DNA from 4 places in the Paenibacillus sp. BAC0078 genome. Region 4 is predicted to be linked to each of the others. Evidence: riboswitches for the same ligand, from Rfam matches in the RefSeq annotation. Region 4 holds a riboswitch; each other region holds the start of a gene.

Region 1 (2,168 bases), on a different contig from region 4:
ATGGCCTTCTTGAGGTTTACTAAGGGCGGCAAGGGCAAGCGCTGAGACGAAATAGAGAGAGCTGCGGCATTCTGCCGCAGCTCTCTGCCTGCCGTTAAGGAAACTATGATTTTCGTCTGTTGATGTAACCTTGAAAAGATAAATGTGTGCCTTAACAACGGCAGAAATGCTGCTGTTGAAGTGCAGATGGCTGGTTTGTTCAGGAACAACGGCAGAAATACCGTTGTTAAGGCGCAGATGGCCGACTTGTTCAGAAACAACGGCAGAAATACCGTTGTTGAGGTGCAGATGGCTGGTTTGTTCAGAAACAACGGCAGAAATACCGTTGTTAAGGCACAGGTGGCTAATTAGTTCATATGCTTACGCTCCTCACCCGGCGGTCAAGCTGGATTTCGGCAGTAAGTTCTCCTGCGCCGCCATCTGTTCGCGCACCTGTCTGAGCTGTACCTTAAGGGCGGGCACACTCCGCTGAAGAATGGCGCTGATTTCAGGCAGGGGGAGCTTAAGACCGTAGCGGAGCGCCTGAACAAGCCGGTTTTCCCAAGACAGCATATTTGCATAGCAGGGCTTGTGGGTTTGTGCAAGCCGGGAGCATTGCTGGATGCATTCACGGTAAGCGTCATGGGAGAAGGCAAGCGGGTCTAAACGCTTTTGCAGGTAAGACTCATAGAGTGCTGCGAAGGTCTTCACCACAGCCTCCTCCGCCTCGGTTCCCTGCCCGAGCAGCAGGCTGCTGAGTGCATAGACGCTCCTGCTGTATTTCTGAACATACTTCGTGTATCCGGCTGCGACAGCCGGCTGATGCGATAAGGGGTCAGGCATAATCTCACGGTCCTCTCTGAATATGAAATCTATAATATCGAGTAATAAGCGATGGATTTGTCGATGAGCTCCGCCGTGTCCAGATCTGGCCAGCTCCGCTGGTGCAGCAGGCTTCCCGAAGGCTTATAATACATCCGCCCCGTACTTGAGCCGTTGCCTGCGGCAGCCGCATGAAGCCGCGAGTCTGTCTGGATATGGCCAGACAGCACTTTTCCCTGCAGCTTTGCTTTTAAATCGAGCAGGGCTGTCTGTACCATCTCCCGCTGTGTCTGTTCCCATTCCGGGCTCAGGCGGCGGACGATCTCGATGGCTTCATCCAGCCGGCAATGCCGGATGGTGCGCAGGAAGCTGCTCCATTTCATCAAGTCAAATTCCGTATCATCTGCGCATAATATGCCTTGGGCCAGGCTGCAACCTGCCTTGCAGGTAAGCCTCAGAATGCCGAAGCGGGAGTTCCCGGACGATTCCGGGCCGCAAAAGGCAGGCCAAGGAGCATTGAATACAAACACCTCAATACGTGACAGCCTGCGCTGCTCCATTTCAGCTTTCCTCCTCAAAATTCCCTAAGTCTTAAGCCATTGTATCCTCCAAATCAGCTTATGCGGGTACAACAAAAAACCGCAGCAGAGGAGGACCTCTGCTGCGGCTCCGGTACAGGCTTAAATAAGCCTGGCGCAAAAGCGTGGCGGATCAGGATCTCTCTCTTTACGCTTACGAGGTTAGCTGTCGGATTCGGACGGTGAGAGTCGCCCTACCCTGTGAGACCGCATCTGTGCAGTCCCCTTAGGATTCACCCCAAGTAGGCTTTTCGCCTGGTGGTTCCCCCGTTTCCTGCTTGGCAGGAATTCAGCGTTTATGTAACTTTTCATGAATTACTTTCAAAACGAATCATACTACTTCGGGCAGGTCTTTGTAAAAAAGGAAAAGGGAGGGCAGCGGCAAGCTTTCATTGAATTGCGGGGATTGGGTGTAATTAATTGGCTAAAAGCATATATGTTGACGTTTATCGGCCCGTTATCTCGCTCGCACGCTGTTTTTCATTTTTAGGGGAAAAGGAGCCGGGTGATGGGGGATTATGACAAAGAAAAAGGGTCCCCGGTTGCTGCCGGATTCCCTTTTGTATATCAGCACTTTTATTTCGCGGCGGCTTCGATCAGCACTTTAAGCTCGGGAAGGTTGAAGCCTTTGACAGCATGTTCTCCCGATACAGTAACAGGAACGCCCATGAACCCAAGCTCCTCTACTTCCTCCTGATAAGCTGTGCTCGTCATAACATCTCTAACCTCAAAAGGAACGCCCTGTTCCGTCAGCAGCTGCTTCACCTGGTTGCAATCACTGCAGTTCGC
Region 2 (2,168 bases), on a different contig from region 4:
TGCCCGGGAGCTGAAGATGCCAATCTGTATTCATAACCGCGATGCGCATGAGGATGTGGTGCGGATTTTGCGGGAAGAGAAGGCGAATGAAGTTGGCGGTGTGATGCATTCGTTTTCCGGGAGCTGGGAAACAGCCAAAATGTGTCTCGATCTCGGCTTTCACCTGTCCTTTGGCGGACCTGTTACTTTCAAGAATGCAAGGGTACCTAAAGAGGTGCTTGCCCAGACTCCGCTGGACCGGCTTTTGATCGAAACCGACTCGCCATATTTGACGCCTCACCCCTTCCGGGGCAAACGAAATGAGAGTGCTCATGTGAAGCTGGTGGCTGAAGCGGCGGCGGCAATAAAAGGGATTGATTTACAAAAAATGGCGGAAATTACGTATGCGAACGCGCTGGAACGATTTGGGATAGTCTGAAATCGAGAGAAAATCGGGTGAAAAAAGAAGTATATCCGATATATTAAACTTTTTTAACACAAAATCAACTGATTATTACAATATTTTAATGATTTTTTTGCTTAAACGTGCTTGAATCGCGCTTTACAACATGCATCAAAACAGGATATCATCTTTTCAGTGCAGTGAGCTGTTGTTACTGTGACAGTCACTATTTCATGGATCGTCTCGCTGAGTCTCCGTATGGAGAACGGGGGAACCAATATTGCTCTGCCGCATGTCCGTACATAGAGTACAACACAGAAATGCCGCAGACAGTATTCGATTTCTTCACGGGTCTTTGGGGTGAATTTGAGGGCAACCGCCGTGAGCGGGTGACCTAAGATAGGGCGTCTCTCTTATGCCCGAACCCGACAGCTAACCCCGTAAGCGCTAGTAAGAGAGGAAACCTCGTGCAAAAGCATTCCCGCGTATTCTGACACCCGGAGAGCCACGAAAGAGTCCTCTATGAACTCTTTTGGGCTTTTTTTGTTATGAATAATGCGAATTCTCCCGGCATACTGTTATATAACAGGTACCTGGAGCAGCTATGCCGAGCAGGCGATCCATGAGCAGGAAACGCTAAAGCAATGCGGGCGTATCCTGTGGTAATCTCAAACCTAGTTTCGTCAGAAATGATACAGTCATCTTAAGATATACAACTTGGACGACGGGGCTATGTAAGGAGGATGGAGAGAATGGGCGTATTCCAACCAGAAGTATCCCATGATTCGCAATCATCCAGCAGGTCTTTCGCATTACGGTTGAAGCAAGTGAATCCTCGCGTACTTTCGCTTGCAGGTGTGGTGTCAATTATTATCGCGCTGATAATTCTGCTGTACGTACACGGTCAAAGCATTAAAGAAATAACGTTAGTCATAGACGGAAAAGTACAGAAGCTTGAGACGCGGGAAGCGCTACTCAGCGATGTGCTGGCAAAGGAACAAATTTCGCTGCAGCCGCATGATGCTTTATCCATTGGCCTTAGTGATGAAATAAAAGACGGCGACCGTGTCGTGATTAACCGTGCGCAGGCGTTTAGCCTTACCGCAGACGGAGCAACAAAGACGTTATATACGACCGAAGACACCATCGGTCAGGCCATTGACAAACTGGGCATCAGCCTGGAGAGTTATGACAAGATTTATCCTTCGCTTGAAACCGCAGTTACTGCTGACATGGAAGTCAAAATTGTCCGTATCAACAAACAAGTTGTACAGCGGACAGCAAGTTTACCTTTCCGGGTAATCAAGACAGCAGACCCCTCCCTGACCAAGGGAACCGTAAGAGTGGCGCAAGCGGGTAAACCAGGCGTAATGGTTCAGCATATCGAGAAGATCTATCGAGACGGTAAGCTGGCTTCAATGCGTATGGTTGGCAAGGAAGTACAGACGGTAACCAAAGACAAGATTATTGCCGTTGGTATCAAAGCTCTTCCCAAGCCTGCAGTAGCTACAGTAACTCCCAAACCAAAAACTACCTCCAAATCATCCAAAGTCAGCGCAAACAGCAATAACGTCATTACTAAGGCAGGCGTAGATTTCGAATACAAAAGAGTGATCAAAAATGTATCCATGACGGCTTATTCTTCTGAAGAGCCTGGTATTGGTACACGTACCGCCTCCGGCACACGCGTAACGGAAGGTCGGACCATTGCTGTTGACCCGAATGTAATACCTATCGGCTGGTGGGTGTACATTGAGGGATTAGGGTTTCGCCGTGCAGAGGATAC
Region 3 (2,168 bases), on a different contig from region 4:
CCGTCACCGACATAAATGCCGACGTGGGATACACCTCTTCCGCTTGTATTGAAGAATACAAGATCTCCCGGTCTGATACTGTCACGGGAAACGGCTGTGCCCATCTGATATTGGGAGCCGGATTGGTGAGGAAGGTTGATGCCGATCTTATCAAAAACGTACATTGTAAATCCGGAGCAATCAAAACCGTTTGTCGAGATACCGCCGGATACATACTTGGTTCCGATGGCTTTGTCGATAACCTGATCCATTTTGGAATCCGCGAAAGCGCTTCCTGCTCCGATAGTAAGAACAATGGAAAAGCTCAGTAGTGCTGCTGCTAGCTTCTTCTTCAAAAGTAAATACCCCTTCCAAATGCCTACGAGGTTAGCTTAAGGGTTCGGTTGAAGGTCCCCTATGACCCCTCTGTGAATAGGAGGTCAATTCACCCAAAATCGGTTCCCCCGTTCCCCTAATGATTAGGGAACTCGGCACGACTGTTGATTAGGATTAGCTTACGGATCTATACATGACAAAACTTTTGTAAAACTGCTTTGAATAATTACAAAAATGTTACTATCAACTCACTGCGATTATTGTAACAAAGAAGGAAGCACTTGGCAATCACTAAAAACATATTCTTGCATATTTTTTGCGATTTTTGTGAGTTTAATTTATTATAAAGGGCTTACAATAACATGTCAGGTCAGATTTACGATAGGTTTATTGACATATAGAGCAAAAAGGAAAAACCCGGAAGGCTGATTACGGCAATAATCAGCTTCCGGGTTTGTATAAGCTACATTTAGTTGTTAGAGGTTGTCATTGTCAGCGGGGATAATCAATCGTAAGCGACAGCCTGATAAGCTGTTGTGCTCATCACGCGTTTGGCGCCAACATAGCGGTTGGCCCAGTAGGCTTGACTCATCGAAGTTATGGTCACTCCGCGTGAACTGGAGGATTGTGCGAATTTTCCGTTGCCAACATAAATCCCGACATGGGAAATCCCACTGCCCAAAGTGTTAAAGAATACCAGATCGCCCGAACGCAAATTGTTGCGTGATACGGCAGTTCCGACCTTAAATTGCGCTTTCGATGTGCGAGGCAAGGTAAGACCTACGTTTTTGAACACATAAGAGGTGAATCCGGAACAATCGAAGCCGGCAGTGCTGGTGCCCCCGGTTTTATATGTAGTTCCCAGTGTTTTTGTGATCACATTGTCCATTTTGGAATCCGCGAAAGCGCTGCCAGCTCCCAGCGTGAATACCATTACCAGCCCTAATGCTGCTGCGGTGCATTTTTTCTTAAAATTGTGACTTTTCAAAAGATGTACTCCTTCCAAGGCCGGCGAGGTTAGCTTAAGGATTCGGTAGAAGGTTCCCCTATGACCCCTCTAAAGCGAGATCAATTCACCCAAAAAATGGTTCCCCCACTTCCCGGTGCAGGGAATTTGGCGTATTATGCACCGAACAGTGACAAATCGACAATCTCAAATGCTGCGAAGCATAAACCAGATGTGACAAACATTTCTGCAAAGATTACAAAATTGTTACTAGTGGTACAGGCATCATTGTACCAGAGGGTCTGCTATTTTGCAAATAGGTAAGATTTGCCGCATGCGCAGGTACACAAGAAAAGAGTCACGCTCCCCCTAGAGAAGCAGTGACTCTTGTTATTATGCCGATCAGGCAGTGTAATTATTGTGGAAATGTTTTACTGGACCAGAGGTGATATTGTGCGGCTGTCCCCCACATTTTGAACAGAGTGGTTGGAAGGGGGGAGAGCTGCTTAAGGAGAAATGCGGGCAGTCCAGGGCTGAATATCGCTGACAATCCGCAAATAAGCAACACCGCCAGCCCGCCGGCACCCATCAGGACGGATACGCCTATAGATGGCAGCAGCACTTTCAGGCAAACCAGCAGGGAGGAGAATATGCCAGTTCCGGCGGTATAGCCGAACTGCATGTACAGCAGCAGCTTGCGGATAAAGAAAAGATATAATAGCCAGACCAGAATATAGGGAACGAGCTTGAGCAGCATTTTATAATCAAGGATGCCATTTAGCAGGAGGCCGTACATTTTGGGCAGCAGCCAGTACAGAGGCAGGAACGCAAGCACCCATTCCGCTATGCTGAACAGCAGGACCGGAAGCCCATACCGTCTCATACCCGGGAAAAAGAACATTCCACG
Region 4 (2,168 bases):
AAATTCTGAAGATTGACGAGGATTTCGCTCACAGCCTCCAAGCGGCCAAGGACAAGCTACTGCCTCTGCAAATCGGAGCACAGGGCCGGCTTCAGGAGTGGTCGGTTGACTTTGAGGATGAAGACACCCATCACCGCCATGTCTCCCATCTGGTGGGCGTGTACCCCGGACGGCTCATTACCGAGCAATCTGCTCCCGGCCTGTTTCAGGCAGCGCGAAAATCGCTTGAAATCCGTGGCGACGGGGGAACAGGCTGGAGCTTGGGCTGGAAAATCGGTCTATGGGCGAGATTCAAGGACGGCGACCGGGCGGAACAGCTGATTTCGAATCTCTTGAACCTGGTGAAGCCGGGCGAACCGGCCAAACATGAAACAGGCGGAGTATATCCGAATCTCTTTGATGCGCATCCTCCGTTCCAAATTGACGGAAATTTTGCGGCAACGGCGGGAATAGCGGAAATGCTGCTGCAATCCCACCAAGGATATCTTGAATTCCTGCCTGCATTGCCCACACGCTGGCAGGAGGGCTCAGTCAAGGGTCTGAGGGCTCGGGGTGGCTTTGAAGTCAGTCTGAAATGGAAAGCTGGCCGCGTAGCGGAAGCGGAAATTGCTGCTTCTCTTGGCGGAATATGTTCCGTCCTTGCAGACTGCCCGGTATGGGTTGGCGAAGCGGGAGTGAAGAAGCAGGTGAAGCCCTCGGATGGCCTGATTAAGTTCGCGGTAACAGCCGGAGAGAAGTATGTTCTGTCTTTTATAGATTAAGCTTTGGAGAAGTGTTAAACACTAGATGAAGATTACACAGGGATGAAGCTGATAATAATACATTGTTGTGAAAGCAACTTGTCTTCCGATGAGTTGCTGTTTTTTTGCTTAAGGACTGGTGATTTCCGAGGACATGGTCCCAGAACCCATTAGTGGTCAGGCAGACTTGCTGTAGGAATAAAGGGAAATCAGGATATCAGGGGACGCATGAGCATGAATTGGCCGAAGTCCGTGGAATGACCTATCCTGAAGGTTGTCTAAATCAGTAACAATAATGTTACTTCTTGTTCTATCTATTGTTATCATATGATTTCTGGAAACGACGGGTTTCCCCTTGAAATTCATGCATTATACTGTAAGATTGTGTGGTTTCTATGTGGTTTGAAAATAAAAATAGAAAATTTGATATTGGATTGACAGAGTCAGTATAAATACAATACTATAGAAATAGTTACAAAAAGTTAATTATTGCCGAATTTCATATGGAAAACGGGGGAACCATCCTCGGGTGAATTATTCCTGAAAGCAAGGGAATATAGGGAACCTTTAACCGAACCCTCAGCTAACTCCGTAGGCATCGAAGGGAGAACCGGATTTTGAAAAAGTTCATTTTAGCCTTAGTGGGAGCTGCAGCATTGTTCACTTCTGTTCCTGCAAGCACTTACGCAAGTGACATAAGTATTGAAAGTGAAGTAAAAGAGGTATTGGGAGCTCCTTATCAATGGGGCGGGACTACGGCGGCTGGTTTCGATTGTACTGGGTTCATCCTATACATAATGGGTAAATTCAACGCTGGCGATTTGCCGCGTACATCCCAATCTCAAGCCAAGGTTGGCACACCAGTGGCTAAAGATGATCTGCGTGTAGGAGATTTGGTTTTCTTCAACACTTTTGGTTCGGGAATCTCCCATGCAGGCATTTATATCGGTGATAATCAGTTTGCCCATTCCTCAAGCAGCAAGGGCGTAAGAATAAGCAGTCTCTCTGACTCATATTACCGTGATCGTTATGTTACAGCCCGCCGCGTAGCGAGCGAAACCAGCTATCGCCAGATGATTAGTGAATAATGAGCTTGAAATATTCTTTGTAGGTCAAAGACTTCTCGCAGTGTATTTTACTGTGAGAAGTCTTTTTGCGTAGAGGCTTAGCTCTATCGTCAGCAGTCACATTCTTTCTACACAAACCCCTTTTACACTCAAAGTATGAAGACAGCATGAAGTGTCTGCGTGTTTACAGCAGTAAAGGGAGTGGAAGCGAGATATTTGCAATCTGGAATGGGGGTATCTCGATTCAAGGGGCTTTAGTTTTCAGAGGCGACTCGCCCAGGTATGCCCTTCAATGGACTGCGGGACAATGGACCAGCGCGGGTGTTTTTGCAATCTCTGTAATCCTCTTGATTTATTTCTA

What was found. Region 4 has a riboswitch for cyclic di-AMP ahead of ACX1DY_RS23060 (C40 family peptidase). Riboswitches for the same ligand answer to the same signal wherever they lie in the genome.
Region 1: linked by a shared signal. The riboswitch ahead of ACX1DY_RS29615 (hypothetical protein) and the one ahead of ACX1DY_RS23060 (C40 family peptidase) in region 4 are both predicted to bind cyclic di-AMP.
Region 2: linked by a shared signal. The riboswitch ahead of ACX1DY_RS29260 (ubiquitin-like domain-containing protein) and the one ahead of ACX1DY_RS23060 (C40 family peptidase) in region 4 are both predicted to bind cyclic di-AMP.
Region 3: linked by a shared signal. The riboswitch ahead of ACX1DY_RS29960 (C40 family peptidase) and the one ahead of ACX1DY_RS23060 (C40 family peptidase) in region 4 are both predicted to bind cyclic di-AMP.

The regions. Positions count from the first base shown of each region.
Region 1 covers NZ_JBTLRW010000030.1:631-2,798, forward strand. Annotated here, with positions in the region: gene ACX1DY_RS29600 (hypothetical protein) at 1-45, shown strand, start outside; gene ACX1DY_RS29605 (hypothetical protein) at 196-351, shown strand; gene ACX1DY_RS29610 (hypothetical protein) at 370-822, opposite strand; gene ACX1DY_RS29615 (hypothetical protein) at 852-1,361, opposite strand; cyclic di-AMP (ydaO/yuaA leader) riboswitch at 1,517-1,684, opposite strand; gene ACX1DY_RS29620 (glutaredoxin family protein) at 1,956-2,168, opposite strand, start outside.
Region 2 covers NZ_JBTLRW010000028.1:48,087-50,254, reverse strand. Annotated here, with positions in the region: gene ACX1DY_RS29265 (TatD family hydrolase) at 1-418, shown strand, start outside; cyclic di-AMP (ydaO/yuaA leader) riboswitch at 617-844, shown strand; gene ACX1DY_RS29260 (ubiquitin-like domain-containing protein) at 1,135-2,168, shown strand, end outside.
Region 3 covers NZ_JBTLRW010000031.1:17,336-19,503, forward strand. Annotated here, with positions in the region: gene ACX1DY_RS29955 (C40 family peptidase) at 1-335, opposite strand, end outside; cyclic di-AMP (ydaO/yuaA leader) riboswitch at 341-483, opposite strand; gene ACX1DY_RS29960 (C40 family peptidase) at 821-1,249, opposite strand; cyclic di-AMP (ydaO/yuaA leader) riboswitch at 1,307-1,445, opposite strand; gene ACX1DY_RS29965 (hypothetical protein) at 1,677-2,168, opposite strand, start outside.
Region 4 covers NZ_JBTLRW010000015.1:48,561-50,728, forward strand. Annotated here, with positions in the region: gene ACX1DY_RS23055 (glycoside hydrolase family 95 protein) at 1-761, shown strand, start outside; cyclic di-AMP (ydaO/yuaA leader) riboswitch at 1,221-1,353, shown strand; gene ACX1DY_RS23060 (C40 family peptidase) at 1,358-1,828, shown strand.